Regions from separate parts of the Turicibacter sp. T129 genome, predicted to be linked through region 3. Evidence: riboswitches for the same ligand, from Rfam matches in the RefSeq annotation. Region 3 holds a riboswitch; each other region holds the start of a gene.

Region 1 (11,100 bases), on a different contig from region 3:
ATTTCATCTATATAGATACAGAAATATATTTTACAATTTTGTATCTATCTTAATTCATTAACCGCTCTGATATTAAAGCAGACTATAGTCCAGATAAAAGTTTTTACACTATAAAAAACTCATCTGGACTTATATACAGAAATGTTTTCTACATTCACTGTTGCAAACTAAATGTTTAAAGCTCATGCCATTCAAGGCATCCTATAATCTCAGTGGGTCCCTGCCATTCGAAGTATTAATCCTCAACTGCTAGGCCCTAAAAATTTTGTGATACATAAAATTTACTGAGACTTATCTATCTCATTTTTAATTTTACTAATGATAAATACAATCTGTTTTATTATAGCAATTTTATAGCCTAAATTAAACAAACATTCGTTTGTTATCAGCCATTTTTTGAGAATATTATCATAAAACAGACATATTTATTAGTCTAGCAAAAATAAAGTAAGCTTATGCAATTTTTGCACTTTACTTTTTCTTCATCAAAATACTACAAAAAAACTTAATTTACTTCTTAACATAAAAAAATCGCAGATTAATATAACACATTAATCTACGAGTTTTAGTTATATACGCAGTTATATCAATTAGATACGGAAGCTTGATTTTAATGAAACAATACGATTAAATGATAACTTACCATCTTTTGTACGCTTTGGATCAACATTAAAGTATCCGTGACGGAAGAATTGGAATTTGTCATGTGCTTGAACATCTTTCATATTTTCTTCTACGAATCCTTGAACAACTTCTTCAGAGTTTTTATTGATACGCTCTAAGAATGGTAATCCTTCAGTTTCTTCATTTTCAATTAATAACGGTTCATATAAATGGAAATCAGCTGGAATATTATGTGTTGCATCTACCCAGTGAATCGTTCCTTTTACTTTACGTCCTGTAAATCCTGATCCTGATTTCGTTTCTGGATCATATGTTGCATGAATTTCAACGATATTTCCTTCTTCATCTTTAATGACATCAGTACATTTAATGAAGTAAGCATGTTTTAAACGAACTTCGTTTCCAGGGAATAAGCGGAAGTATTTCGGAACTGGATTTTCCATGAAATCTTCTTGCTCAATATAGATTTCACGTGAGAACGGGATTTGACGAGTTCCCATTTCTGGCACTTCTGGATTGATTTCAGCATCTAAATATTCAACTTGTCCTTCTGGATAGTTAGTAATAACAACTTTTAATGGACGTAAAACAGCCATTGTACGAGGAGCTTTTAATTTTAAATCTTCACGAATGAAGTGTTCTAACATTTGTGGATCAACTGTACTTACAGCTTTTGATAATCCAACTTCTTGGATAAAGTTTGTAATTGCTTCTGGTGTATAACCACGACGGCGTAATCCCGCTACCGTTGGCATACGTGGGTCATCCCATCCATCAACAACACCTTCATCCACTAATTGTTTTAAATAACGTTTCGACATGATTGTATTCTTCATGTTTAAGCGAGCGAATTCAATTTGGCGAGGTTTTGCTTCTGTTTCACAGTTTTCAATTACCCAATCATATAGTGGACGGTGATCTTCGTACTCTAATGAACATAATGAGTGAGTAATTCCTTCAAATGCATCTTCTAATGGATGAGCATAGTCGTACATTGGATAGATACACCATTTATCACCTGTATTATGGTGAGTTGTATGTAAAATACGATATAATGCAGGGTCACGTAAGTTCATATTAGGAGAAGCCATATCGATTTTAGCACGTAATACTTTTTCTCCATCTTTGTAAACACCTTTACGCATGTTTTCGAATAACTCTAAGTTTTCTTCAACAGAGCGATTACGATAAGGTGATTCAACACCAGGTTGAGTTAATGTCCCGCGGTTTTCACGCATTTCCTCAGGTGTTTGATCATCAACATATGCCTTACCTTTTTTGATTAATTCAACAGCATGCTCATACATTTTCTCGAATGTATCAGATGCGAATAATAATTCGTTATATTCAACACCTAACCATTTAATATCATTGATAATCCCTTGAACAAATTCTTCATCTTCCTTAACGGGATTCGTATCGTCAAAGCGAAGGTTCATTTTTCCACCGAACTCTTTAGCTAATAAATAGTTTGTTAAAATGGCTTTCGCGTGACCAATATGTAAATAACCATTTGGTTCTGGAGGGAAGCGTGTAATAATTTCTTTGTGCTTACCACTCTCTAAGTCTTCTTTCATAATCGTCTTAATGAAGTTTGAATTTTCATTGACCATTTCCATAAAAAACACCTCGCTAAAATTCAAAACTAATGCAAATATTGCGCCTTTAATATATAAAAATCTATTTTTAGATTATATCACAAGTCTAGAATACATAGTAACATTATTCCACTATTTCCAGTGAAAAATTCGTCATTTGACCAAATCTTGAGAATAAGTCTTTAGCTAATTCAACATCCTGTAATAAACCATCCGTCCCATTAAATGATGTAATGAATAATAAAATAGTTTTCGTCTCTTCTGTAATACGAGTTCGAGGTGTATCGGATGTCGGTGTTCCAAATGGACCTAATTCGTCACAATACACTGGGATATTTTCAATATTAATATTTCCACGACCAATTCCTTCATAAGGTTCATCCTGGCCAATACGAATCAAAATATCTCCTTGAATCTTATCTTCATCTAATACAGCCACACTACGTTGCGTTCGAGCTGATAAAACATTTCCAATATCCACAGCATTATTAACAAAGTAAAGCCCATTACCTTTAATTAAACGACGAAGTAAAGCTTCTGTTGATAGACGATAACGTGACGGATCCTTCCCTAATGCTTTATATCCGGCACGAGCTGCCGCAATACGTGGTTGTTTTAACAGCGTCTCTAGCGTTAATTGTTCCATCATCTCTTTTTCTAGCTGTTCCATCTCTTGTTTTAATGACTCCTGTGTTGGTGTCACTTCTGTATCAAAAGACATGATGGCTAAACAGTAACCAGGAACTTTCTCCTTTAATTGTTTATCAAGTGTAATCTTCTTCATAAAAAACCTCCGATAATGTAACTTTAATTACCATTATACAATTTAAAAAAGATAGTTTAAAACTATCTTTTTATTCTTTTTTAAAAGATTCAGCTTCTCGATCCTGTTCTTCCTTCTTCAACAGTGCGTAAGCAATAGCCAATTCTTTTAATTTATTTTCTCTCTCTTTATCAATACAGTATTGATGAACATAAATCATCATGCCAAAAGAAATGATAATTAGAACGCTTAAGTTCACGACATCTACTAATAAATAATTCATTCGCTCAAAATAATATTGATTCGAAGATAAAACATAATAAACAATCAAACATAGTCCATACCACTTCAGCCAAGAAAATAGATGCTCTGGTGAAATCTGAGTGATACGTAGTTGATTAATAAAAAATAATAAGAGAATGGATATCGATAGCAATAAGAATAAATTAACAACCACTTTGATCACCTCAGACAACTAACAGTTACTAATAGCATTGACCATTTTTTGAGTTTTTATTCTTTCACTATAAAGTGTTCTAAATCTTCTATCGTTAAAGCTTTTGAATGGTAAAGATATAGCCTATCCTCATAAAACTCGACGTTTATTAGAGCTTAAAGTCAGTGTATAAAATATTAAAATTAACCAAGATTATCCCCATCAAACTAATCCTATTTTCTTTATTCATGTATAATTCCTTCGACTCAAAATGTTCATTTCATTATAACAGATCGTTTGTAAGGCTTATACAAAACCTGCTTCTACTATTTAATCTTTAAACGAATTTGATCGATCCGCTCTCCATCATCACTTAAAATCGAAATCACAACCTCTCCTTCAGCAATTCCTTGAACCGTACCACCTTGTGTAACTGTTGCCACCCCTTCATCACTACTTAACCACAAAACATTCTGATGACTTGCATCTAATGGCAAAAGTTCATAATCTAATGTAACAGATTCCCCTACCTTCAATGACCTCACTTCTGTTTTAATCTTTAGCTTTTCAACTGGAATCACGACTCTGACATCAAAATCAATCTCACTATTTTTGGATGATAAAATTCGAGTAATTCCCGATGAATTAGCAATAAGCTTATCTTGTTTAATGACTGCTATCGACTCATCCGTGCTTTCAAATTCGAGTGTGGATAACTCTAATTGAGATCCCCCTAATAATTGAGTCAATTCTACTTCATCTCCTACCGAAAGAGTGACATACGTGATCACCTCGTTCGGGCGATTAGATGTCTCTTCATTTAATAACATAAAATCATCTCTTGAAACATAAGCCTCACTCGTCTCAAAATTATACGTTATATCAGATTCTATCACTTCTTGTTCTGAAATTGGCATATCACTTTGAATTTTGAGCTGATCCTCCATTTGAGCTAACACTAAAACAGGATAGTTACGAATGCCCGTACTTTGTTGTTGATTTGAAGTTAAATAAGCAAGATTCCCCTCTGAATCCAAATGAACAGGAATCACTTGATTATTCTGTTTAATCGCAAGTTGATAATAATTATAATCCTTACCACCTAATGCTTTATCCATACGATAGTAATGCCCCGCAATTTTTTCACCCCAGTAAGGGTCAGAGGCATATTTAACATTCATCCCGCTTCCTTTATTCCCAACGTGTGGACCATAGTATCTAAAATCCGAAACAGCATCAGTATATCCCCAAGATACATAGCGTTCTGCATGATAGAATACACCGTTGCGGATACTCGTAAACTGTGTGGCATTCCCATATGGATTTTGATCCGTCGCATTCATCCCAAACGTATTATTCTTCTCAATCGCAATCTTACTTCGACCATAACCACTTTCATGTAAAGCCATTGAAAACTCTAATCCCCCATTAATCCCAAATAATTCTTGGGCTTCTAAAAAGCTTTCTCCCTCATCTACTAACTGACTCTCACCTTCAGTTGGTGGATAAGTAACAGCCTTTTGTGTATAACCTAACTGATTTAAATAAGTATTCAACTCATCATACGTATAATTTGTTTTTGAACGATACGGGAGGTATTGAAAATAATTATAGAAGGGTTCACTACTATTTATTGCTCCTACCCCATCAACTGAAATCGATTGCCAATCATCATAAAAATAAATCCCATCATAACTATAATAACTTTTTCCTTCTTCCATCCACTGCGGTGCTTTACCGATAATCAAAGGTGTCTTTGCTAAAGCATCTCGAACATCTTGTGCTAAATAATGAATGAGATCTTCACCTTCTTTGGTATAGTACGAAATATTTTGAACTTGATTACTCGGAATAATACTGACCCATGTTTCAGTACTTGCCGAAGCATCATACACCGCATGACGATCAACCCAACCATCATAACCTGACATATAAATTTTAAATGCATCTTCTGTTTCATCAACTAATAATGCCTCATCAATATAACAGGCATTAATATACGTATCTAGTGTTTCAGAATTCGTTAAATTATGATTAGCTCCACAAGTCGTCGTTTTAAATTGAACAATAGTTGGGTCCATCGAAATCACAATCATGCCATCATTCAAAACGACTAAAACTCCATCATCAAACGTCAAGCCTTGAACCTTAGACTTTAATTCCTTTGCTTCTTCAAACGTTTGTAAACAAGCAACATGTTCATAACTTCCATCAGACTTTGACATCACTACTTCATAATAATAAGGATCACAATAGGCACTAACAATCTTTGTACGTGTAGTTTCTGTTGTATTACTCATATTTGTATTAATACTGTAGTAATAATACGGGTTAAATAAATCAGACAAAGATTGAATCGAAAATAACTGATCAACGACTTGTATATAATTAACTAATCCACTGGGATTATAAGATCGAAGTTTTTCCAAAGTACTCTCTACCGTGGAAAAATCCTGATAATCACCTGAACCTAAATCATCATCTGCTAATATCTTTATTTGTGCCGATAATAAGCACAACAAACACACTACTAATATACATAATCTCTTCATCCTTCTAGCTCCTATATAAAAAATTACATGAAACTCATTAAAAATCTGATTTCTTAGTATGTCTCCTAACATAAGATTCATACTTCGTTATACAAAAAAGCTCTAGCAATCAAAAGGAAAATATTGTATAATACTTAAAATCTTAATGATGGAGGTGTGATATGAAACGAGAACATTTAAAGAAAGGATTATTTCTCTTGATTGGACTGATGACAATCTATTGTTTTATGAAGTTAATCTATAGCCTATCCGATCAAACCGGTCGAGAGTCTGGCTCCCTCTCAAATAGTTTATATTTATTCCTCAGTCAATTTGAATTCTTAAATAACTTTTTACGTCAATGGGATCAATTTGTTATTAAAGTACTTTATAAATTAAACTTAGAAGAACTTTATCCTTTTATCTTCTCTACCTATAGTAATTGGAGCTTTATCATTCGTAAATGGGCACATTTTGGGATTTATATGATACTTGGGATACTTTCAATGGGGGTCTTTACTTACGCCTTTAACTTCTATAAAGCCTTCTTAATTACATTTTATTGTGGATCGTTCTTTGCCTTTACTGATGAAATCCATCAACTCTTTGTCGAGGGAAGAACAGGACAGATTAATGATTTTGAAATTGATGTTTTAGGCCTAGTGACCGGCATGACCTTCTGTCTTTTTATCTTTGTGATTGTAAATTTGATCCAATTTATTAATAAACATCTCAGTAACAATAACTCAAAACAGCAATATTCTAAAGAGAAACCAATTATTGAACGAACCCCCTTTACATTAGACGATTAACAAACCAAACTAATAATATTAACCCTTCTAATGATATAAAAATACCCCCATAATAGAATTTAAAGTGATTCTTTATCAGAGATAGAATCACTTTTTTCATCTACTATAGAGGTGCTATCCATTTCATTTAACACCAGCTGTTCTTTCTAATTATAAGAATAGCTGATGTCTACATTTTTAAAGATAGAATTTGTACTCGTCGTTGTAAACTTCTAATATTAACACTTTTTAAAATCCCACCATCTTCACCATCTAATGTCCACTTAACATCTTGCTCACTCTCAACAGTCATACGATCCGTCTTAAATGTCACTACATATTCTGGATCATATTGAGTATTTAAAAAGTCATTTAAGATTCGATGAATATCAATCAGATTTTTCGGAGCACGAATTAACGTCACTTCAAATAAACCATCACTTAAATCAGCCTGATTTCCAAATGCATTTTTTATACCTGCGACAGAATCTGAGTTAGAAATCATTCCAAAAATATAATCCCCTTCAATCACACCATCACGGTGAGTAATCTTACACTTATACGATTGAATGGTAGGTAACTTTAATAATCCCTCAATTAAGTAGGCTAATCCGCCTAACATATTTTTTCGTGGTTGTGGCGTCTCATAAGCGACATCAGTAAAGGCTCCAAACGCAGCAACATAAGTAAAATATCGACTACCAAACTGTCCAATATCAATTGGCATCTGTTTCCCTTGAATACATAAATCTAACGCTTTAGGGATATTTTTAGGAATTCCAAGTGTGGTAGCAAAATCATTGGTCGTTCCAGTTGGAATGTACGCAATTGGTGTATTCGCATTTGCTTGGATTAACCCTGTGATGACTTCATTTAAGGTTCCATCGCCTCCACTTGCAACGACTAAATCATAATTTCTAGCCTCTTTCATTTTCTCCACTGCATCATATTTAGCTTTAGTGGGATACACGACCACCTCATATCCAGCTAAGCTCAATTGGCTAATAATCAGTAATAAATAGTCCTTTATTATCCCACGTCCTGAAGTTGGATTAATAATAAGTAATAACTTCTTACGCACAGAGGCACTTCCTTTCAAAAATTTAAACTTTAATTTTACATTATATTATATCACCTATTGTCAAAAAAAATGTCGTTTATGATTGTAGAGATTCTAAGTACACAAATAAAAGCCTGATTCAAAAATTAGAACCAGGCTTTTATTTTATTAAAATTGTGATTTTAAAGCTTCAACTTTATCTAAACGTTCCCATGGTAAATCAACATCTGTACGTCCAAAGTGTCCGTAAGCAGCTGTTTGTTTATAAATCGGCTTACGTAAATCTAACATTTGGATGATTCCTGCTGGACGTAAGTCGAAGTTTTGACGAATAACTTCTACAATCTTGGCATTTGATACTTTTCCTGTTCCAAATGTATCAACCATGATTGAAGTTGGCTGAGCAACACCGATGGCATATGATAATTGAATTTCAATTTTATCAGCATATCCCGCTGCAACTAAGTTTTTAGCAACATAACGAGCTGCATAAGCTGCTGAACGGTCTACTTTAGTTGCATCTTTTCCAGAGAATGCTCCACCACCATGACGTGCATATCCTCCGTATGTATCAACGATAATTTTACGTCCTGTTAATCCAGCATCTCCGTGTGGTCCACCAATGACAAAGCGTCCTGTTGGATTAACTAAGTAGCGAGTATTTTCTGTTACTAAGTTTTGTGGTAACACTGCATCAAAGACATGTTTTTTAATATCTGCTTCGATTTGTTCGTGACTTACTTCTGGTGAATGTTGTGTTGAAAGTAAAACAGTATCGATTGCAACTGGTTTTCCTGCCTCATCATATTCAACTGTTACCTGTGTTTTACCATCTGGACGTAAGTAATCTAAGGTTCCATTTTTACGAACTTCAGTTAAACGACGAGATAATTTATGTGCTAATGAGATTGGTAAAGGCATATATTCTTCAGTTTCATTTGTGGCGAAACCAAACATTAATCCTTGATCCCCTGCACCAATTGCTTCAATTTGCTCATCAGTCATAATTCCTGTACGAGCTTCTAATGCTTGATCAACCCCCATTGCAATATCTACAGATTGTTCATCAATAGCTGTTAACACAGCACAAGTATCTGCATCAAACCCATATTTCGCACGGTTATATCCAATTTCACGAATTGTTTCACGAACAACCTTTTGGATATCAACATATGAAGAAGTAGTAATTTCTCCAAATACTAAGACTAATCCTGTTGTCACAGACGTTTCACAAGCAACGCGTGCCATAGGATCTTTTGCTAAGATAGCATCTAAAATTGAATCTGAGATTTGATCTGCAATCTTATCTGGATGCCCTTCTGTTACAGATTCTGATGTAAATAATCGACGTTCTGACATACTAATGTCCTCCTTCTAATTACACTAAGAAATACTCTATATTATTAAGTTCCTGACGAGAGATAATAGCTCGGGCCGGTTAATATTTAAAAATCATTAACAAAATCAATCATTCATACCTATAATGGACAATTTAAGAAAAATAATCCACCTTTTCTAAGTAATTCTTTTTTCTTTAACAAACTAGTACATATAATCTATCGCTAGCCGCTCAGATCATGAGCATACTAGCGGATAACATGGAAAGAACAACTTATAGTTTCACCTACGGTGTACAGTTTATCTAACTTTTACTCTGTTTAAAGAGATAAGCTTACATATAGCTCATCTAATGCGGTAAAACCACAAAGGCTGGTCGGATTCACTACTGCTCATCACTCCTTAGCACTTGAGTGGATAACCCCGAAATTGTCCCTTTAGGCTAACAAAAAAAGTCCGCTATAAGCGGACTTGAATGACTGATTCAAACCCTCTTATTGCTCGAGTTAAACTCGCTTGGGTCGGCACCTTCCTATTCAAGGAGGTTGCCGCGACTTCATAGGCCCCTATGCCTCCATCGCTCTTAATAAGAGTATATTATTATATTTATTTTTAATTTCATTATTAATTATAAGAACAAACTCGTAACTTGTCAATTATTAACGGTTATTCTTTAAAATCTAATTCAACATTTGAAATCGAATCAAAGCGAGTTCCAATTTTTTCAGTCGTAATATGAATCTCTTTGACATCTTTTGAAACTGTATCAATGTGTTTACTTAATTTATCCCAACGTTCCTTATATCGCTTAAATTCATCTCCTAATTTATTTAACTCTTGTTGAATGACTAAAGCATGACGATCGCGTTCAAGATTATTTATAATGACTTGAATCGTTGTTAAAGTCGACATTAAAGTTGTTGGAGAAACTAACCAAACTCGTCTTTGTTGAGCATATTCAATTAAATCAATATGGTAAGCATTAATCTCTGCAAAAATGGCCTCTGCTGGCAAAAATAAAATCGCCTGATCCGATGTTTCCTCCGGTGTAATATACTTCATGGCAATATCATCAATATGCTTTTTCACATCTTGTTTAAACTGCTTGGTGGCAATTTTACGTTCTACATCAGGTAAGTTACGATCCATCATTCGCTGATAGTTTTCCAATGGGAATTTCGAATCAATCGGTAAATTTCCTAATGGGGCTGGTGCAAATAAAATCGCATCAACCATCGTTCCATTTGAAACCTTATATTGAGTCTGATACAAACGGTCATTTTTCTCTCCAAATACTGAAGCCAAAATTTGATACAACTGAACCTCCCCATATGTTCCACGGCTTTTCTTATCTGTTAACAACGTCTGCAATGAAACAATATCTGTTGATAAACTTTCAATCTTCTTTTGCGCCTCATCTATCTTCGCTAATCGAACTAAAATACTCTGAAACGTCTCATTTGTTTTATTAAACGACTGATCTAAACGCTCATTCACCTTATCATTAATACGCATCAAATTCACTTCCATGCGCTCATTTAACTTTTCAAAATCACGCTGTAGCTGTTCCGTCACCACCGTACTATGTTGAAGTAACTGTCCACGAATCGTACGCTCAAATTGGCCATAACGATCGAGCACTCGCTCATTATTTTGTCCAACGGTATCTAACATTTGAAAATTAGTTTGTTGCAACCTTTTTTCCATTCGCTGTTGTTCATCAATCATCTGTTTAATTTGCTGTTCAAGTAATGAATGTTGGCGTCTTCCACTACTTGGATTCTGCCTGATTAGTACTAATAACACTAAAACAATTAACATGATTAATAATAAATATACACCTATCATACCATCCCCTCTTTCAACACTTCTTTATTTTACCATAAATGAACAAAAAAAGAGGCTTGAAGATTTAATCTTCAAGCCCTTCTAAATTATGGTTCTATAATATTTGGTGTG
Region 2 (11,100 bases), on a different contig from region 3:
AATCTCCACCTCATTTCTTTTTTTATCTTTAGTAGTTTATATCCTTTTACTATTCATATTCTTATCTAAGCAAGATAAAGTGCACTTTTAAAAAGTATAGGATAAAAACAAATGTTTAAAATAAGAAAGTGATGCTAAAAAATTTAAAAAAATGAGGTAATTATTATGACATGGTTCGTACATGCTCTCCAATCACATCCAGAGCTTGCCTTATTTTTAACATTGGCCATTGGATATGCAGTTGGAAAAATTCAAATCGGATCATTTAAAGTCGGATCCGTCACTGGTGTACTTATTACAGGTGTTATTATTGGACAATTAAATATTACGATTGACGACACTGTTAAGTCTGTGTTTTTCCTTCTTTTCTTATTTGCATTAGGGTATAATGCCGGACCTCAATTTTTTAAAGGATTAAAAAAAGAAGGAATTCCTCAAGTAATTTTTTCTGTTATCGTCTGTGTCATTGGTTTAATTTCTACGATTATAGTCGGAAAAATTCTCGGATACAACGCTGGTCAGGCCTCTGGTTTAGCTGCAGGCGCTTTAACTCAATCCGCAGTTATTGGTGTTGCACAAGATGCTATATCAAACTTAAGTATAGCTGCTAGTGATAAAAAATCAATGATGGATTTTGTGCCTGTAGGTTATGCCGTAACATATATCTTTGGAACGATTGGTTGTGCTTTTATTTTAGCCACTGTTGGACCAAAAATACTTGGTGTTGATCTTGAAGAAGAAAGTAAAAAGCTTGACAATATCTCAAAAGATAAACTTGAAAATAGCTTAGAAAATTCACGGGCGGGTGACTTAGACTATCGTGCATATATTATTAGTGACAAATATGTTGGACAATCAGTTTCAACGATTGAAAAAAAACTGGCACGAGATAGTATTCGTTTATTCCTTGTTCGAATTAAACGCGAAAATAAAGTGTTCAAGCCAGCCGGTGATGAGGTCATTCAAAAAAATGATCATGTCGCTTTCGCCTTTAAAGAACGAGATGTTGAAAAAATTAACTTATTAGATATTGGACAAGAAATCTCAGATTATCACTTAATTAACTTCCCAACAGAATCACTAGCTGTTTACGTTAAAAGTGATAAGGTTATTGGTAAATCAATTAAAGAAATTCGTCATCATACACTTACTCGAGGAGTATTTATTTCTAAACTTCAAAGTACTGGTGAAGAAGTACCTTACCAAAATGATACAATCGTCCAAAATCATGATGTTCTTACCTTAACTGGACCGGTAGATGAAGTTGAAGTACTGGCTTATCAATTAGGTCGTCCAGCGCGTAATTCTGATGAGACAGATATGATTTTTGTAGGCCTTGGGATTCTACTTGGTGGATTAATCGGGATTCCAGCTTTAATGATTGGAAAAGTAGGAATCAGTTTATCAACAAGTGGTGGGGCACTGATTATGGGATTAATCTTTGGACTACTTCACTCACGTCGTCCAACCATTGGTCGTATTCCCTCAAGTACTGCCTGGTTCTTAAGTAATGTAGGGCTAGCAGCATTCGTTGCTGTCGTTGGAATTAATGCTGGACCTGGTTTTGTTTCTGGATTAAAAACATCTGGAATTAGTTTCTTTTTAGCTGGTGTCATTGTAACTATCATTCCAACATTGGCAGGAATTTTATTAGGGAAATACGTCTTTAAGTTCAAGGCACCCATTACACTTGGTGCTACTGCAGGAGCGTTAACAACAACTGCTGCTATTGGAGCTATCTGTGAAAAGGCGAAAAGTAATGCCCCTGTACTTGGATACACTGTCCCATACGCGGTTGGTAACATTTTATTAACCGTTTGGGGTTCCATCGTCATTATCTTCTTCTCCTAATTTGAAAATAGCTTGAACATTTGAAAGGAAGTTTTATATGACAACACACGAAGAAAATAGACGTAGAAAAATTCAAGATATGATTAAGAAAGTTGAAAGCTTAAGTCCATTCGAATTAAAAGATGAACTGATTAAAATGGCTAAAAAATCAGAACAAAAGGGTGTCCGCATGATGTTAAATGCTGGACGTGGTAATCCAAACTGGACAGCTGCTACTCCTCGTCAGGCATTCTTTACCTTTGGACAATTCGCCGTGGAAGAAACCCAACGAACATGGTCTGATAAAGATTTAGCGGGAATGCCAGAGAAAGCAGGAATTTATGAACGTTTCTTAGTATATACAAAGCATAATTCCAATGCTCCTGGTATTGAGTTATTAAAAGATATTATTGACTATGGAATTAAGGAGCATGATTTTGACCCTGATAGTTGGGTATTCGAATTAACAGATGCTATTATTGGTGACAATTATCCAGTTCCTGATCGTATGCTAATTCATACTGAAAAAGTAGTTAAGGACTATGTCATTAAAGAGATGGGAGGTGACCCTAAAACAGCAACTCATGATTTATATGCAGTTGAAGGTGGAACTGCTGCTATGTGCTATATCTTTGATTCATTAATCGCCAACCGTATTTTATCACCAGGTGATAAAATTGCTCTGTTTGTTCCAATCTTTACACCTTATGTCGAAATTGCAAACTTACCTCGCTATCATTTCGACATTGTTAAAATCTATGCTTCTGAGGTTAATGAAAGTGGACGCCATACGTGGCAATATCCTAAAGAACAGCTAGATAAATTAGCAGATACTAAAATTAAATTAGCCTGCGTCGTTAATCCAAGTAATCCACCCTCAGTGGCAATCAATGAAGAGTCTATGTTCTACTTGAAACATATTGTTGAATCTAAAAATCCAGATTTAATGATTGTTACCGACGATGTTTATGGGACATTCGCAGATAAGTTTCAATCTTTAATGTGTTCAATGCCTTACAATACACTAGGCGTTTATTCTTACTCAAAATACTTTGGTGTAACAGGTTGGCGTCTTGGCGTCATTGCCTTAGCAAAAGATAATGTCTACAATCATTTAATCGAGCAATTACCCGAGGACGCAAAAGATATTTTAAGAGAACGTTATGGTGCTTTAACAACTGATCCAGATCATATTCCATTTATCGACCGTATTGTAGCAGATAGCCGTCAAGTCGCACTTAACCATACGGCCGGATTATCGACCCCACAACAAGTACAGATGGCATTTTTCTCAATCTTTGCTTTACTAGATAAAAATGATACGTATAAAAATCAAACAAAAGAAATTTGTCGTCGTCGTAAACAGTTATTACATACTTACCTTGATGAACTGACCTTAGAAGAAAATCCTTATAGTACGTCATACTATGACGAAATTGATTTACTGGTTTGGGCAAAACTTAAATATGGTGAGGAATTCGTTGAATACCTTAAAGAGGAACGAAATTCATTAGAGTTCTTATTTGAATTAGCTGATCGTTACAGTATTGTCTTATTAAATGGTAGTGGATTTGAAGGACCATCTTGGTCAATTCGTGTTTCATTAGCTAACTTAAAAGATGAAGAATATGCTGAAATCGGTAAAGCTATTAATGAATTATTCGCTAAATACGCAGAAGATTGGAACGCATTTAAATGGTAATCACTATACAGAACTGATTTCTAAAGTTGCTTTTATAAACCAAAGGTTTTCATTATGTAAAAACTTATCTCCCTCTAGATAGATAATTATAAAAAAGCTGTTGATTTAAACATCAACAGCTTTTTCTTATAGTAACTTTCCACATTTAATACATGTCGTTGCATGCCCTCCATTTTCCATTCCGCATTCCGGGCAAATGGTCGAAACAATGGTTTCTCGTTCATCATTTAATTTACTTCCACACGTTTGACAAAACGTTGATGAAATCGGCATTTCCGTTTTACACTTCTCACATCGCTTAATCCCTTTTAACTCGTTTAACATCACTTCATATCGATCAATAGTCTGTAAACATCCACCTATTCCTTGGCAAATATCCGTATATACTAACTCCGGATTATTCTTATGCATCTGATAATAAAGTTGTCCCAACTTCATATATAATTTATTCAGTTTCTTCTCTTCCTCAGCGATTTGCGAATTAATTTTTGTCATCTCAGCTAGTTCTTTCGTTTTTTTCATCGCATCTTGTCCTGTTTGAGAAACTTTCTTTCCAAGTCCTTCAAAAAATGAATTCATTTCTTCTCCTCCTATCCCAACAGCTTTGATTAAATTACTTCATTATATTCACTAATCATCACTTTATGTTTTATTCCGCAAAATAACAATGATAAAAACAAGAAAACACATAGATTGCTCTATGCGTTTGTCTTTGACTATTCAGCTTTTAACAATGCAAACTCATCTTTAATTTCTTTTAATTTTTGAGAATCTAACAGTAACTCTAAACTAATACGTGCTAAAATTTCAGCACTATCTAAAACCGCTTGATCACCTCTTTTAGAAGCCGCCGCCTCTTTGAACTCTTTAGTATGACCAGCAACATGAGGTTCACAAATTTTAAGTGATGGATGAATCGTTGGAACCACTTGACTCACATTTCCTGCATCTGTTGAACCACGTGAAGCATTCGGATCAAGTTCCTCTACTTCTAGTCCAAGGTCAGTCGCCACTTTTGTAAATAATTCATTAAACTTTGGATAAACAATTAAATCTTCCACAATATTTTGATAAGTCGTATATTTTAATTCACATCCCGTCGATAAAGCTGCTCCTTCTGCTGCTTTAATCACACGTTCAGTCACTTCTTCGCAAACTTGAATCGTATTAGCACGAATATAGAATCTTGCTTTTGTATATTCAGGAATAATATTTGGTGCATCCCCACCATGTGTAATAATTCCATGAATACGAACATCTGGTGTCAATTGTTGACGAAGTGCATTTACTGCATTGTAGAACACAATCATCGCATCTAAGGCATTAATTCCTTTCTCTGGACATCCCGCTGCATGAGCTGGTCGTCCAAAGAATTCAAACTCAATTGGATGATTAGCAAGAGAAGGTCCAGTAATAGTCGTCTTGCTACCTGGATGAATCATCATACAAACATCAACGTCCTTAAATAATCCTTCGCGAACAAATGATCCTTTTGCACTTCCGTTATCTCCCCCTTCTTCAGCAGGCGTTCCAAATACAACGACTTCCCCACCCGTTTCTTCAATCACTTGAGCTAATGCACAACCGGCTGCTACACTACTAGCCCCGATAATATTATGTCCGCATCCATGACCAAGTCCAGCTAAAGCATCATATTCAGCTAAAATCCCAATAATCGGACCTAGTTTAGAGGATGCTTTACGAGCCACAAATCCTGTTTCATGACCTGCCACATTCACAGTAACATCGAATCCGGCTTGGCGTAATGTCTCACTTAATAACTCACAGGCAAAATATTCTTCGTTTGAACTCTCAGGACGTTCATGAATTTGATGACTAATCTGAATAAAATCTTCTCGACGTTTATTTAAATAATCTTGTACTTTAATAATTTTTTGTTCCATGATAATCTCCCCCTATACTCTTATTCAAAAACTGGAATACTTGCCCCTTTATATTCCTCTTCAATTGCTTTTTTCGTTTCCTCTGTTTGATAAACTTCCACTAATCTTTTTAATGTTGGATTATCTTTATCCTCCGTACGAGCCGCAATAATATTATAATAATTTACAACAGACTCACTTTCTGTATTTTCAATATAGATAGAATCATTTAAAGGTGATAAGTTAGCTTGTACGGCAACTCCATTATTAATAACTGCAATTTCTGCATCAGCTAATGAAAGTGGTAATTGTTGTGCGACTAATTCAACAACTTCAAGATTCTTAGGATTTTCAACAATATCCTTTACAGTTGGTGTAATTCCAACTTCATCCGCTAATTTAATTAAACCCGCATCTTGTAATAATAATAAGGCGCGTCCTCCATTTGATGCATCATTTGGAATTAAAACAGTTGAATCATCTGGTAACTCATTTAAGTCAGAAATTTTTGATGAATAGATTCCCATTGGAGCTAAAACCGTATAGCCAATTGATGTTAAATCTAAATTATGATCGTTAATAAATTGTTCGAAAAACGCAATAGTTTGGAAAGAGTTTGCATCAATTTCGCCATCAGCTAATGCTTGATTCGGTAAATTATAATCACTAAATGTTACAAATTGTAAATCAATCCCTTCATCTGCTAAACGTGATTGAACGCTTTTCCAAATCTGATTCACTTCTCCATTGATCCCTAATTTAATGACATTGTCAGCATCTTCAGGTTGCCCACCACATGCTACTAATAAAATTCCTAAACAAATCGTTGTTACAATACTTAATAATTTCTTTTTCATTTCTATCTCTCCCTTTGATTTTTTTCTTTGTTCATTAATGACTGAACTTTCGTTCAAGTGCTTCCCCAACACTTTGAACGATTGAAACTAAAATGATAATAATAATGACCGTTACTACCATAATATCTCCCTTATAGTACTGATACCCATAACGAATAGCGAAGTCTCCTAAACCTCCACCACCGACATTTCCAGCAATGGCCGAAAATCCAATTAAGCTAACCGTCGTAATCGTTAGTCCATAAATAATTCCACCTAGCCCTTCTCGAAGTAGGACACGATAAATAATTTCAAATGGCGTTGATCCCATTGCCTTTGCAGCTTCAATCACACCAGGATCCACATTTAATAAGGCTGATTCTACTTGTCTAGCAACAAATGGCGCAGTTCCTACCACTAAAGGAACGATTGCCCCTTTTAATCCAATCGATGTTCCGACAATTGCTCGAGTTAATGGCATAATAAATGCTAATAAAATAATAAATGGAATCGAGCGAAAAACATTAATGAACTTCCCCACTATCAGATTAACTGCTTTTTGTTCTAACAAATGTCCCGGTCTTGTCACGACTAAAACAACTCCAATGGGTAAACCAATTAACACAGCAAACAATCCCGAGATGACCACCATCAATAATGTATCCCATAGCGCTTGAATTAACTCTGGAAAATACGCTACGACATTCGGACAAATTTGATTAAGCAACTGATTCATTCTTTAACACCTCCACCTGAATATCTGAGTTTTCTAAATAGTTAATCGCACTAAAGATTTCTTCTTTGTTACCATGGAAGCTAACAATCAAATGACCAATCGGGGTCTTTTGAATAATCTCAATGCTTCCAAATAAAATACTTGCCTCTACATTAAATTGCTTTGATAACTTCGAAATAAAGGCATGTCCTGTTTGCTGACCAACAAATGAGATTTTAACTAGCTTCTCTAAGTGACTCAGTTCTTCTAGTGGTGCTCTTTCTGCTAATAACTCAAAGATTTTCTCATCTTGGAATAATGAGGACACAAAATCTTTTGTAATCTCTGATTGTGGATTTGAAAAGACACTAACAATATTTCCTTGTTCAATAATACGGCCCTTCTCCATGACCGCAACTTTATGACAAATCTCTTTAACCACTTCCATTTGATGCGTAATTAACACAATCGTTAATCCTAACTCTTTATTAATTTCTTTAAGAAGTTTTAAAATCGACTTTGTCGTCTGTGGATCAAGTGCAGATGTTGCCTCGTCGCATAATAGAACTTGAGGATCATTAGCCAATGCTCGTGCAATGGCCACACGTTGCTTTTGTCCCCCACTTAATTGGGAAGGATACACATCTGCTTTATCCTCTAGACCCACTAAATTCAAAAGACGTAGTACTTTTTCCTTCTTTTCTTCTTTACTAATTTTTTGACCTTTTAACGGATAAGCAACGTTATCAAAAACAGTTCGTGTCTTTAATAAATTGAAGTGCTGAAAAATCATCCCAATTTTGTGACGAGCTAATCTTAATTCTTTGGGCGATAATTGATTTAGCACTTGACGATTAACAATCACTTCACCTTCAGTTGGAACTTCTAAAAAATTTAAACATCGAATTAAAGTACTCTTGCCTGCACCACTATATCCAATAATCCCAAAAATTTCACCAGCTTCTACTGTCAAATTAACCTCTTTAACCGCTTCAACAATCTTCCCCTTTAGCGAAAAAGTTTTACTCACATTCTTCAGTTCAATCATATTGACTCTCCTTTCTTGCTGTTTCCAAAATAAAAACGGACTCCTTATGCTGATGAAAGAAGTCCGTTCAAATCTAAATAAATTCTCACTCACTCCCTCATCTTTCAGAATAGCTCTGTCGGATTTAGCACCTTTGTACATTGTACTGGTTGCTGAAGCTTCATCGGGCCTGTCCCTCCACTTCTCTCGATAAGGATTATTATTTAATTAAAAAAACTAAGGATTCCTTCTGAGAAATCAGAAGAACACCTTAGTTTAAAATCAGCATACTAACCTGTTCTCCTCATCTCTCAGAATAGTTCTGTCGGATTTAGCACCACTGTACATCTGTACTGGTTGCTGAAGCTTCATCGGGCCTGTCCCTCCACTTCTCTTTATAAGGAATCACGATTCAATTGGAATTATTTAACTTATGGATACTATAACATCTATTTTTCTATTTGTAAATCATTTCTTACATAATTTGTATTTTTTATCAAAAATATTAATTAATAATGAAATTTTTTCTTCAACTCATGAATCATCTGACGATCTGCAAAGAAGAATAAACCGACACAAGTAATGATCGTATAATAACTTCCAATAATAGCAATTTGACGAAACAGAATGACTTGGAAATAAATCATCGCCAAAATCACAATTCCCATCAATCCAAACATCAATTGATAAATAACTAAATCCGTAAATCGCTTTGAATTAAGAAGAATCATGACAGTAATTATAGTTGTTCCAGCCATTAACCCCAGCGGGAAAATAATCTCTAAAGACCACCCACTATATCCCAAAAAATAATCAATAATGATTGATAAAGCCGATATTCCAATAACCTGTGTTAAAATATTTGGACCAATATTTCTTTTCACACGTGATCCTAAAATAGCACTAATAGTTAAGTAAAGTGTTGCAGCTGTAATAATGAATACCCAATTCCATTGAAAATCTTGAAAAATCCCACTGATAAATGAGAAGGAGATAATCATCATCGCTAAAAAAATAATGGATTTTCGAATAGAAAAACGGCGTTTTTTTGCAAATTGCTCTGGATAATCTCGTTCAATTTCAAATTCAACCGACTCCAGTGATTGCCCACAAAGTGGACAGTTATTCAATTGATTTTGTACTTTCATCTGACATTTAGAACAATATTTCATGATTAAATTCCTCATTACAAGAGATTGTTATATCAATCCCGTATTTTTTTAAAAATCTGAAAAAGTATCTTTGAATATCTGTTTCCTCTAAAGAAGAAGTAAATGTTAAAACGAATTGATCATTACAAGAAATAACACCACAACGAATCGGTTGATGAGGTGTCACAGGAATCATCATTCGCATTTCCTCAACATATGGAGCTAATGATTCAGGTAAGACGACACGCCCTAAATTTGATAACGTTGTTGTAACTCCTTTGTCCGCTTCATGATAAATATGACGCATCACCATGTTCTTAATTCCTAGTGGCACGAAACGAATCATCATGTTTTTTTGAGCACTGACATTATCATTAATTTTTCGATTAACAACTTCTGGCTTTTTTCCCTCATTCAATTGGTTTGAAACGTCTTTTAATAAGTCATCAAAGCTTAAGTCAGGACCTGGTGTAATCGTCACATTAACATTTGAAAAGAAATTTCTTAACGTATGTGAACCAAATCTCCCTCTTAAATCAATAGGAACCGTGACAATAATAGGATGAAGATCCTGATTAAATTTATAATTTTGTTCATAGATCGCATAAATCAAAATTGAACATAGCAAGCTGGATACGGTCACTTCATATTGCTTTGCGATACGAACGACCTGTTTAGCAGACATAATCCCATGAATGACCTTTAATTCTTGAGGACGTTTTTTAATACCTGTTATTTTATATGCTACAGTTGTTTTCGGTATGACTTTTGATTGAGCTTCACTTTTTACCTTTAAAAAACTGTCTTCATCCATCGCAGGTAAAGATGAATGATCTCCACCTATCACAATGGATTCCGTCGCTAATTCTGGATATAAACGTTTGAGATAATGATAAATGATAACCTTTAAAAACTGAGTGGCTCCTGCACCATCTGCCAGCGCATGAAAGACTTCTAAATGAATCATTTTCTCATAATAAGTAATGCTAAATAAATAATTATTATTTGTAAATTTCGTCATTTTAGAACAAGGATATGTATATTCTTTTCGGATACGAGGCTTTTGTAAGTTCATATCAAAGTAATACCAAAAAAATCCATTACGTAAACGTACACTAAAGGAAGGCATCTCAATTAACGCTGCCCTCACCGCTTCTGATAAAAGGTCAACTTGAATCATATCTTTCATCTTGACAGATAAACGAAATACATTCGTTGCCTTCGAACTAGAAACAAGGGCATATAACTTCGCTACATTATCTAATTTACTCCAATAAAACGTTTGAAAATTCTCATTCATACCTCATCTTCCTTACTGTTTCAATATTAACGATAAAACTATACTTCACTTATCATACACTAACACACACATGAAATCTAGCTATTGAGAGTAAAGTTTAATGATACCTCTTCTTTTCTTATTTTTACTTATCTTTCAGTTTAATATTTTTAAACTTTTTTCGGAACTTTTTATTGATTTATGCTTTAAAATGGTATATGATACATTTCATGACGTAAATAAAACTTAAAAAATAGATTTAACTATTTTTTTTATGAGAGTAATTTTTTTTAGTTTTTTTACACAAAGTTTATAATTACTAAACTTATAGCAAAAAAATAGATTGGAGAGATGCAACGAAATGAAAAAACTAATATTCACCTCACTTCTAATGGCATTAGGAGTTGTAACAGCTTGTCAAAATAATCCAACCACTGATGGTTCAAATCATGCTGTAACAATAGAAAAAACAAAACCTGATTTCATTTAAGGTGAAGATTTTGATGAATATGGTGGAGCAGATGCTTATGCTTTCGCTGGTGATAATCCTACGTCACGATTTTATGTAAATCCTGATTTTTATCACTTAACTTCTGATGAAATCTTAACAATTATCCCATCTTTTAAAACAATGCAACAAACAACAGAATGGTCTTGTGGAAATGCTGTTGCATTAA
Region 3 (11,100 bases):
GCAGAACCTGAGTATTTAGCTCAAGTTGAAATTAAAATGAAAGAACGTTTAGGAGATCGTTTAAGTATTACTCGTTCTCTTCCATTCTTCTTAGAGTTCATGCCTCAAAATATCAATAAAGCTTATTCATTACAAAAATTATTAGAGCATGTTGGATTAGATAAATCTCAATTAATCGCTTGTGGTGATGGATACAACGATTTACCAATGATTGAATTTGCAGGTCTTGGAGTCGCAATGGGAAATGCAGTCGATGAAGTTAAAGCCGCTGCTAACTATGTTACTGCTACAAATGATGAAGATGGAATTGCTCAAGTAATCGAAAAATTTATTTTTAATAACTAAAAAAGATAATCCGAAGATTATCTTTTTTAGTTATTTTCTTCCTACTTAATTATCAAAAAATGAATCTCTTTTTTATGCCAAAACCTCTTCTTTTTCTCACCTTGAGAAATAATTGAAAGATGCTAAAATAACCGTGTAATTATTGTTTAGGGGGGAATTTCATGAACAACTTAAAAGGATCAAAAACGGAAGAGAATTTATTAACTGCTTTCGCAGGAGAATCAATGGCGCGTAATAAATATACGTTCTATGCCTCTCAAGCTAAAAAAGAAGGATACGAGCAAATCGCTAATATCTTTTTAGAAACAGCTAACAATGAAAAAGAACACGCAAAATTGTGGTACAAATTACTTCATGATGGACAAGTCGCTGATACAATCACAAATTTAAAAGATGCTGCCGCTGGTGAACACGATGAGTGGACAGATATGTATGCTCGTTTTGCTCAAGTTGCTCGAGAAGAAGGTTTCAATCATATCGCTGTGTTATTCGATATGGTTGGAAAAATTGAAAAACACCATGAAGAACGTTATTTACAATTAGTGCAAAATATTGAAGAAGGTCAAGTATTTGAACGCGAAGAAGAAGTTGCTTGGATTTGCTTAAATTGTGGACATATCCATTATGGAAAAAAAGCTCCTAAAGCATGTCCGGTATGCGCTCACCCAAAAGCTTATTTTGAGTTAAACTCAGAGAACTATTAATGAATCGTCTTAAGCTATCTCCACTATGGAGATAGCTTTTTATATGGTCTCTATGATTCGAACTTAAAACGGTCATAAACCAATGCTATAATTTACTCCTATATGAAATATATGGAGGGAATCTTATGAGTAACTTAAAAGGTACTAAAACAGAACAAAACTTAATGCATGCATTCGCTGGTGAGTCAATGGCTCGTAACAAATATACTTATTATGCAGCTAAAGCTAAGGAAGAAGGATATGAACAAATCGCAAACATCTTCTTAGAAACAGCTCGTAATGAAATGGAACATGCAAAATTATGGTTCGAATTATTACATGAAGGTGAAATTGCAGATACAATGACAAACTTAAAAGATGCTGCTGCTGGTGAAAATGATGAGTGGACAGATATGTATGCAACATTCGCTCAAACTGCTCGCGAAGAAGGATTCAACCGTGTAGCTGCTTTATTCGATATGGTGGGAAAAATTGAAAAACACCATGAAGAGCGTTATTTACAATTATTAAAAAATATTGAAGAAGGTCAAGTATTCGAACGTGAAGAAGAAGTTGCTTGGGTATGTCAAGAATGTGGACACATTCATTTCGGGAAAAAGGCGCCGAAAGTATGTCCAGTTTGCTCATACGATCAAGCACACTTCGAAATCCGTTCAGAAAACTACTAATCTCTTAAAGAGCCGAAAGGCTCTTTTTATTATGGGAAAATAAAAGTGTGGATAACTCCAAATGAAGTTATCCACAACTCACTCTTTTTTATAATCGGATCTATATTAAACTCGAATATAGGTTATCAATAGAAATGGTAAAGTTTTTTAATGTCATAAAAATTTTACTGCTTCTTCTCTATTCATACTGTTGTTGCCTACAAAAAAAACTAGCCTCCAAAAAGGGAAGCTAGTTTTAAAAGATTAGATAGCTTTACCAAGAATCTCTTCTGCATGTTTAACAAGTTCGTCACTTGGTGGGAGTTGTCCATCTAACGGATAATCATATCCGAGTTGTTTCCACTTGTATTCACCCATACTGTGATATGGTAAAACTTCAATTTTTTTAACGGTTTTCAGAGTTTTGATGTATTCGGCAGTTTTTTGTAAATCATCTTCGTCATCTGTTAATCCTGGTACAAGAACTCGGCGGATCCACATTGGAATGCCTACATCAGAGACTAGATGACCAAATTCTAATATGTGTGCGTTGTCTTTTCCTGTTAATTGTTTATGCTTTTGTGCATCAAACATTTTAATATCAAGCATTAGCATGTCAGTAACAGCTAATAACTCTTTTAATTGTTGTTTACGTTCCTCAGTATTGAACTTTAAATCACCTGAAGTATCAATGTTAGTATGAATGCCATGTTTTTTACACTCTTTAAATAATTCAGTCACGAATTCCATCTGTAATAAAGGTTCTCCACCACTTACCGTGATCCCTCCACCTGAGGCATCGAAAAACTCTTTATACTTCACTAATTCTGACACAATTTCAGAAACTTCCGTTACTTTTCCTTCTTTCATTTTCCATGAATCAGGATTGTGGCAATATGCGCATCGGAGTCCGCACCCTTGGACAAAGACAATAAATCTAAGTCCTGGGCCATCAACTGTTCCGAAAGATTCTACTGAGTGTACATATCCATTCATACTAATCACCTTATCTTCTCTTATTCACAAATTACATTTTTTCGTGCATTGTACGATTGATGACGTCTAATTGTTGAGCACGTGTTAACTTAATGAAGTTTACAGCGTATCCTGATACACGAATTGTTAATTGTGGGTATTTCTCTGGGTGTTCCATTGCATCTAATAAAGTATCACGGTTAAATACGTTGATATTTAAGTGGTGACCTTTTTTAGCAACATAAGCATCCATGATTGCTACTAAGTTTTTGTTACGTTCTTCATCTGTACGTCCTAATGATTTAGGTACTAATGAGAATGTATTTGAGATACCATCTTGTGCAGATTCAAATGGTAACTTCGCTACTGATGACATTGAAGCGATTGCTCCGTGAGAGTCACGTCCGTGCATTGGGTTTGCACCTGGTGCAAATGGTTCACCTTCTTTACGCCCACATGGAGTTGTTCCTGTTTTCTTACCGTATACAACGTTTGATGTGATAGTTAAGATAGATTGAGTTTGTAATTTTGCACGATATGGTTTATGTTTACGGATTTTTGTCATGAATGATGACATAACGTCTACTGCGATTTGGTCTACGCGATCATCATTATTTCCGTATTTAGGGAAGTCTCCTTCAACTTCGAAGTCAACTGCAATACCGAATTCATCACGGATTGGTTTAACTTTTGCATATTTGATAGCTGATAATGAGTCAGCTACTACTGATAATCCAGCGATACCTGTTGCTGAAACGCGTTCTGCATCTGTATCGTGTAATGCCATTTCAATACGCTCATAGCTATATTTGTCATGCATATAGTGGATGATATTTAATGTATTAACATATAAATCTGCTAACCATTCCATTACTTCATCGTAACGTTCCATTACTTTGTTGTAATCTAATACTTCATCAGTAATTGGTGCCCAGTGTGGTCCAACTTGTACTTTAGACTTTTCATCTTTACCACCGTTGATTGCATATAATAATGCTTTTGCTAAGTTAGCACGCGCACCGAAGAATTGTAATTGTTTACCAACTTTCATTGGTGATACACAACATGCGATTGCATAGTCATCACCGTAGATTGGGCGCATGATGTCATCATTTTCATATTGGATAGCTGAAGTTTTGATTGACATTTTTGCACAGTATTCTTTGAATCCTTGAGGTAATTTAGTTGACCATAATACTGTTAAGTTTGGTTCTGGAGCTGGTCCTAAGTTATCTAATGTGTGTAATACACGGAATGAGTTTTTAGTTACTAATGGGAATCCATCAGTTGACATACCAGCAATTGATTCAGTTACCCAAGTTGGATCTCCTGAGAATAATTCATTGTAATCTGGAGTACGAGAGAATTTAACTAAACGTAATTTCATTACGAAGTGGTCCATAATCTCTTGTGCTTCTTCTTCAGTGATTACACCGTTTTGTAAGTCACGCTCAATGTAGATATCTAAGAATGTAGAAGTACGTCCTAAAGACATCGCAGCACCATTTTGCTCTTTAATTGCAGCTAAGTATCCGAAGTATAACCATTGAACTGCTTCTTTAGCAGTTGTTGCTGGTTTAGAGATATCGAAACCATGTTTTGCTGCCATTTGTTTTAATTCATTTAAAGCACGGTATTGTTCAGAGATTTCTTCGCGTAAACGAATGTTTTCTTCATCCATGACACGTGAAGTGTTGTTATGGTCTTTTAATTTTTCAGCCATTAAACGATCTACCCCGTATAAAGCAACACGACGGTAGTCTCCGATAATACGTCCACGTCCGTAAGCATCTGGTAATCCTGTGATAACACCTGATTTACGAGCTGCACGAATTTCTGGAGTGTAAGCATCGAATACACCTTGGTTATGTGTTTTACGGTATTCAGTGAAGATATGAGATACTTCTGGATCTACATGGAATCCATAAGATTCAGCAGCTTTTTCAGCCATACGAATTCCACCGAATGGTTGTAATGAACGTTTGAATGGTTTGTCAGTTTGGAAACCAACGATTTGTTCTAAATCTTTATTTAAATATCCTGGTTCATGAGAAGTAATTGTAGATACGATTTTTGTATCTAAGTCTAAAACTCCGCCAGCTTCACGCTCAGCTTTAGTTAACTCCATTACTTGTTCCCATAATTTTGTTGTTGCTTCAGTTGGTCCTGCTAAGAAAGAGTCGTCTCCTTCATAAACAGTGATGTTTTGATTGATAAAGTCACGCACATCAATTTTTTCTTGCCATTCTGTACCTTTAAAGCCTTGCCAAGCTTCCATGATAGTTCCTCCTTATAGTTCTCTTAAGAACCGCTCTCTGAAATTTCAAATCTTATTGTTACCATAATTTTACAACAAGATTCCTCCCTTTGTAAAGGGTTTTCACTATACGAACATAACATTTAATAACTCCCCTTAAACGTTATAACGTATATATCTTTTACAGTTATTATTATATTTCCAACACTGGAAAAAATCAACTTATATACATTAATTTTTTAAAATATTTTTATTTTTTTCTAATATAAGGAGTTACGCTTACAATCTTATGGATAATTTACCAATATAATATAGGAAATAAAGATAAAATCCTAATTTTGATATTAAAAAAAGATATCTCTTTCCTAATAAAATAAAGCGTATCTGCTACTGATTGTAATCAAAAAAATAAGGCATTAACTCCTAGTAAAATAATCATAACTCCCCCAAAGATGTTTGCTTTATTTCCTATCATATGCCCTAATGTTTTTCCAAAGGTTGATCCTATATAGGAAAATAAAAATGCAATAGTTGCTATGACAATAGTAGCCAGAATTAATTGTTCATAAATTAACCCGTAAGTAATCCCCGCTGCTAAAGCATCGATACTTGTCGCTATCCCAAACATCGCAAGTAACTTTAAGGATAAATCTTTTTTTTTATTGAAGCCCATCTCATGAGATTCAATATATTCTTCTTTCGAGCTTTCAAAAGCTTCTTTTAACATTCTAACACCTAATATAATTAAAATCACACCAGCGATTAAATGATTATACGTCGTGATTTCTCCACTAACAAACTTTAATGAAACAATTCCAATGACAAATAACAGACCTTGAAAAAAGCCAAAACTAATGGATACTTTAAGACGATCTCTCACTGTATGGGCTAATCCATCCATTCCTAATGTAATAGCAACCGCAAATGCATCCATAGCTAATGCAACTGACATTATCATGATAACTACTAAATATTCTTTCAACGATTCTCACCCCAACTTTAGTTTCCTTTTATCTTTACATCTTATCGAAATGATTACAAATATATGATTAAAATTTTTCTATCTCATATTATCCCTATATAAGACTTAATAACTGTGGCCTGTTTGTGGAAAAAAATAATTGACTTTCCATAAATAGGATTTATAATAGTTATTAAGATTTACAATTTTATACAACTTAACAAACTCTTATCACGAGAGGCGGAGGGACAGGCCCGATGATGCCCGGCAACCAATCAGTCATGATACGGTGCCAATTCCTGCAGACATTGTCTGAAAGATAAGGGAAAGTGTGATCTACATATAAATTATGTAATACACCTTTCTGCTTATCGAAGTAGAAAGGTTTTTTTATTTCATAAATAAGAAAATTGTAGCATCTGATTAAGAGAACGAAAGGGGAGAATTTCATGATTGTTCTTAATCAAATAAAAAAAATATTTAATACGAATTCTGGATGTGTCACTGCTGTAGATTCGGTTAACTTATCTATCCGAAAAGGGGAAATATTCGGAATTATCGGTTACAGTGGGGCTGGAAAAAGTACACTAATTCGAATGTTAAACTTACTGGAACGTCCAACTGAAGGGACAGTTACCATTGATGGGAAAGATTTAACTCAAATCTCCTCTAAAGAGCTTCGATTAGCTCGACAACAAATTGGAATGGTCTTTCAACACTTTAATTTACTCTGGTCACGTACGGTATTTGAAAATATCGCCTTCTCACTTGAGATTGCAGGGGTAAAAAAAGAAGAAATCAAGCCACGAGTTTTAGAACTTATTCAATTAGTTGGTTTAAGTGGAAAAGAAGACAATTATCCCTCTCAATTGAGTGGTGGACAAAAACAACGCGTTGGGATTGCACGTGCATTGGCTAACAATCCTAAAGTTCTACTTTGTGATGAAGCCACTTCAGCCCTTGATCCGCAAACAACAGATGAAATTTTAGATTTACTTGTTCAAATTAATAAAAAATATAACTTAACTATTGTTCTAATCACACATGAAATGCATGTGATTCAAAAAATTTGTCATCATGTGGCGATTATGGAAAGTGGGCGTATCGTTGAACAAGGAGATGTCTTAACGGTTTTCTCTAATCCTCAGCATCCAGTTACTGAACGTTTCGTTAAACAAGTAGCGAGTGAAGATGACTCAATTGAGACGGTCGAACATCTAATTAAAAAGTTCCCTAAAGGAAAAATTGTTCTTCTGAAATATCTAAAAGAAAAAGCAGAACAACCTTTCATCACAAACGTTATTCGTAACTACCAAGTGGACATTAATATTATTCAAGGAAAGGTCGTACAAACTCAAGAGGGTGGCTACGGTTCTCTTTATGTTCAACTTACGGGTCTAGAAATCATTCCAGCTCTTAATTATTTAAAAGAAGTTGGGGTAGAAGTTGAGGTGATTTCATAATGTTTTTATTATTACTACCAAATGTCAAATGGGATAAAATGTTCTCGGCAACGCTTGAAACATTATATATGACTGCTATCGCAGGTATCTTCGTCTTTATTTTAGGATTAATTATCGGGTTAGTCTTATTTTTAACAGCACCGAATCAACTCTTAGAAAATAAATGGATTAATCGTGTTTTATCAGCATTTGTTAACATTTTTCGTTCAATTCCATTTGTCATTTTAATCATTCTTTTGTTAAACTTTACAAAATTCTTAGTTGGGACGGTCCTTGGGCCGAATGCAGCCCTACCAGCTTTAATTATAGGAGCCGCTCCTTTCTATGGGCGTCTTGTTGAAATCGCGCTTCGCGAAATTGATAAAGGTGTCATAGAAGCTTCCATTGCAATGGGAGCTTCACTTTGGACGATTATTCGAAAAGTCCTCATTCCTGAAAGCTTACCTGCTTTAGTTTCAGGAATTACGGTTACAACGATCTCACTTGTTGGATATACAGCAATGGCTGGTGTTATCGGTGCAGGTGGTCTTGGAAATCTAGCTTACTTAGATGGATTCCAACGTCATCGATTTGACGTTGTTTTTGTAGCAACCGTCATTATTTTAGTAATTGTCTTTGTGATTCAGTTTATCGGAGATATGATCACTAAACAAATTGACAAACGTTAATAAAAACTATTTATTCAGTTAAATCCTTAATCAGTTGATTAAGATTTATATATCACTCGTTGGGGAAAACGAGCAAAGAATATGAAAATTTAAGGAGGAAGTTAAAAATGAAAAAATTATCATTAGGTTTATTAAGTTTAGTGGCAGCTATTTCTTTAGTTGGATGTGGAAATAGTGGTGAAGAGAAAACAACATTAAAAGTTGGAGCAACAGCTGTTCCTCATGCAGAGATTTTAGAACAAGCCAAACCATTACTTAAGGAAAAAGGAATTGAATTAGATGTTGTCACATTCCAAGACTATGTCTTACCCAATACAACTTTAGATGAAGGAGAATTAGATGCGAACTACTTCCAGCACATCCCTTACTTAGAGGGATTTAATGAAGAGCATGGAACACATCTAGTTAATGCAGGTGGAATTCACATCGAGCCAATCGGTATTTACTCTAAAAATTATAAATCTTTAGATGAATTACCTGAAGGCGCTACAATTATCATGAGTAATTCAGTTGCTGATCATGGACGTATGTTATCCTTATTACAAACAGAAGGATTAATTACTTTAGATTCTAATGTAGATGCTAGTGTTGCTACAGTAGAAGATATTATTGAAAATCCTAAAAACTTAACATTCAAAACCGATATTGATCCAGGTATGTTAGTTACTGTTTATGAACAAAATGAAGGAGATGCGGTTTTAATTAACACAAACTATGCATTAGACGGTGGATTAAATCCAATGACTGATTCTATTGCTATGGAAGGATCTGAATCTCCTTATGTAAATATCATCGCTGTTAATAGCGGAGATGAAAACCGTGATGATATTAAAACATTAGTTGAAGTTTTACGTTCTAAAGAAATCCAAGATTTCATTGTTGAAACATATGCAGGAGCGGTTGTTCCTGTTTCTGAATAATTCATTTAAAAGCACTCAAGTAAATCGAGTGCTTTTTCATATCCTACGTTTAAAAAGTATGAAATAATAAATGCTATAAAAGAGCCATAATATAAATTGATAGATTATACCATAAATACAGGTAATTTATGGTATAATATTAAAACAAAGAAAGGGTGAGAACGATGATTGAATTCAAATCGAGTTTAAAGATTAAAAATGAAAAAACAAATTTAGTAGTTGGCGTTTTCTCAGATATCTCTCATGACATTATTACTCAATTAGATAAAGCATTAAATAAACGTTTATCAGTTTCATTAGAAGAGGGATTAATTCCAACTAACTTTAAAGATATCACGCCAATTTATCCATTAGGGCAAATTGAAAGTAAAAAAGTTTATATTGTGGGATTAGGCAAATCAACAGATTTTACGGTTGAAAAATGTCGTAAAGTTTTAGGAAAAGTCGCAAAAGCAGCAAAAGAGGATGTAACCATCTTATTAGAAACATTCGATTGTAAAGCTGTCTCAATTAATGAATTAGCGACAGTTTGTGCTGAAGCTATCACTTTATCAACATATAAAATGGAAACTTATAAGACTGAAGAGAAAGCTACAACACCTGTTAATTTCTTCATCCATTGCGATTCACAAATTACAGATGATTTAAATCGTGGAGTGATTTACGGAGAGGCAACAAACAGTGCTCGTCAATTATTAAATGAGCCAGGTAATAAATTAACGGCAACAGATTTAGCGAGTCATATCGCTCAATTCGCTAATGAACATGAATTAGAAATTCGCATCGTTGAAAAAGATGAAATGGAACAACTAGGAATGGGTGGAATCCTTGGTGTTAACCGCGGATCCGTCCAACCTCCAAAAATGATTGTCGTGAAATATCAAGGAACACCACGCTTTGAAAATATCACTGCCTTAGTTGGTAAAGGTTTAACGTTCGATACAGGTGGATATTGTCTAAAACCACGTTCTGGGATGGAAGCAATGAAAGGTGATATGGGGGGAGCCGCTTCTGCATTCGGTGCTTTCCAAGTTGCGGTACGCTTAAACTTACCAGTCAACTTATTACTTGTTATTCCATCAACAGATAACATGATTAGCGGAGATGCAATCAAACCTGGTGATATCCTAACAACAATGAGTGGGAAAACTGTCGAAGTAACAAACACAGATGCTGAGGGACGTTTAATCTTAGCAGATGGTATCACATTTGCTAAACACTTAGGTGCAAGCAAAATCATTGATTTAGCTACTTTAACAGGAGCAATTATTGCAGCATTAGGTGCTGATACAACAGGAGCCTTTACTAATAACCAAGCCTTCTTAGATGAATTTCAGAAAGCTGCTGATTTAACAAATGAATATATGTGGCAAATGCCTTTATTCCCTCGTGATCAAAAAGCTCTTCGTAATAGTGATGTAGCTGATTTAAACAATGCTCCAATCGGAAAACCTGGAGCGATTATGGCTGCAGCCTTCTTAAAAGAATTCGTTGAAGATACACCATGGATTCACTTAGATATTGCTGGAACTGCTGATTCAAAAACAGCTTATGATTTAGGTCCAAAAGGTGGAACTGGAGTTATGGTTCGTACAATCGCAAAATACTTAGAATTACAAGGATAATGCCTAATCTAAAGAGATATCGTCTAACGATATCTCTTTTTTTGTTTTTAATCATAATCCTCCACTTCTTAAAATACATTAGATATTAATTATGAAACATTGATGGAGGATTAAATATGTCAGAACTAGTCAAAGATTTGGAACATATTATCTGGTCATACTTAGCAATTCCAATATTGTTATTTGTTAGTTTAATATTTACGTTCTATTTTCAAGGCGTTCAATTTAGATTTAAAAAAATGATTCAGTGCTTAACTAAAAAATCATCTAATAGTAGTGTGTCCTCCTTTCAGTCATTTACAATGGCATTAGCTGCGCGAGTAGGCGTTGGTTCATTAGCTGGAGTTGCTCTTGGAATTTACATCGGAGGACCTGGAAGTGTATTTTGGATGTGGATAAGCGCCTTAATTACAGCAGCCGCTTCATTCGTTGAAAGTACACTTGCACAACTGTATAAAAAAAGAGATGGGGATATTTATATTGGAGGGCCTGCTTACTACATTGAATATGGAATGCATCAAAAAGGATTTGCAGT

The links. Region 3 has a riboswitch for S-adenosylmethionine ahead of NEH75_RS08090 (methionine ABC transporter ATP-binding protein). Riboswitches for the same ligand answer to the same signal wherever they lie in the genome.
Region 1: another riboswitch for S-adenosylmethionine. It lies ahead of metK (methionine adenosyltransferase); the one in region 3 lies ahead of NEH75_RS08090 (methionine ABC transporter ATP-binding protein).
Region 2: another riboswitch for S-adenosylmethionine. It lies ahead of NEH75_RS03855 (methionine ABC transporter ATP-binding protein); the one in region 3 lies ahead of NEH75_RS08090 (methionine ABC transporter ATP-binding protein).

What each region holds. Positions count from the first base shown of each region.
Region 1 is NZ_JAMQUU010000021.1:22,811-33,910, forward strand. Features, by position in the region: gene NEH75_RS04550 (glutamine--tRNA ligase/YqeY domain fusion protein) at 591-2,243, opposite strand; gene NEH75_RS04555 (B3/4 domain-containing protein) at 2,347-3,006, opposite strand; gene NEH75_RS04560 (hypothetical protein) at 3,077-3,442, opposite strand; gene NEH75_RS04565 (glucosaminidase domain-containing protein) at 3,748-5,973, opposite strand; gene NEH75_RS04570 (VanZ family protein) at 6,135-6,764, shown strand; gene NEH75_RS04575 (diacylglycerol/lipid kinase family protein) at 6,934-7,824, opposite strand; gene metK (methionine adenosyltransferase) at 7,972-9,162, opposite strand; SAM riboswitch class I at 9,633-9,734, opposite strand; gene NEH75_RS04585 (DNA recombination protein RmuC) at 9,808-10,989, opposite strand.
Region 2 is NZ_JAMQUU010000018.1:110,414-121,513, reverse strand. Features, by position in the region: gene amrA (AmmeMemoRadiSam system protein A) at 1-1, opposite strand, end outside; gene aspT (aspartate-alanine antiporter) at 166-1,851, shown strand; gene aspD (aspartate 4-decarboxylase) at 1,889-3,532, shown strand; gene NEH75_RS03875 (zinc ribbon domain-containing protein) at 3,659-4,111, opposite strand; gene NEH75_RS03870 (M20 family metallopeptidase) at 4,249-5,436, opposite strand; gene NEH75_RS03865 (MetQ/NlpA family ABC transporter substrate-binding protein) at 5,457-6,272, opposite strand; gene NEH75_RS03860 (methionine ABC transporter permease) at 6,307-6,987, opposite strand; gene NEH75_RS03855 (methionine ABC transporter ATP-binding protein) at 6,971-8,014, opposite strand; SAM riboswitch class I at 8,109-8,210, opposite strand; SAM riboswitch class I at 8,295-8,397, opposite strand; gene NEH75_RS03850 (DUF6320 domain-containing protein) at 8,503-9,165, opposite strand; gene NEH75_RS03845 (hypothetical protein) at 9,149-10,444, opposite strand; gene NEH75_RS03840 (hypothetical protein) at 10,785-10,913, shown strand; gene NEH75_RS03835 (papain-like cysteine protease family protein) at 11,055-11,100, shown strand, end outside.
Region 3 is NZ_JAMQUU010000041.1:16,133-27,232, forward strand. Features, by position in the region: gene NEH75_RS08060 (Cof-type HAD-IIB family hydrolase) at 1-345, shown strand, start outside; gene rbr (rubrerythrin) at 507-1,049, shown strand; gene rbr (rubrerythrin) at 1,175-1,717, shown strand; gene pflA (pyruvate formate-lyase-activating protein) at 1,961-2,692, opposite strand; gene pflB (formate C-acetyltransferase) at 2,724-4,949, opposite strand; gene NEH75_RS08085 (manganese efflux pump MntP family protein) at 5,329-5,910, opposite strand; SAM riboswitch class I at 6,115-6,215, shown strand; gene NEH75_RS08090 (methionine ABC transporter ATP-binding protein) at 6,339-7,352, shown strand; gene NEH75_RS08095 (methionine ABC transporter permease) at 7,352-8,020, shown strand; gene NEH75_RS08100 (MetQ/NlpA family ABC transporter substrate-binding protein) at 8,128-8,940, shown strand; gene NEH75_RS08105 (leucyl aminopeptidase) at 9,105-10,565, shown strand; gene NEH75_RS08110 (alanine/glycine:cation symporter family protein) at 10,682-11,100, shown strand, end outside.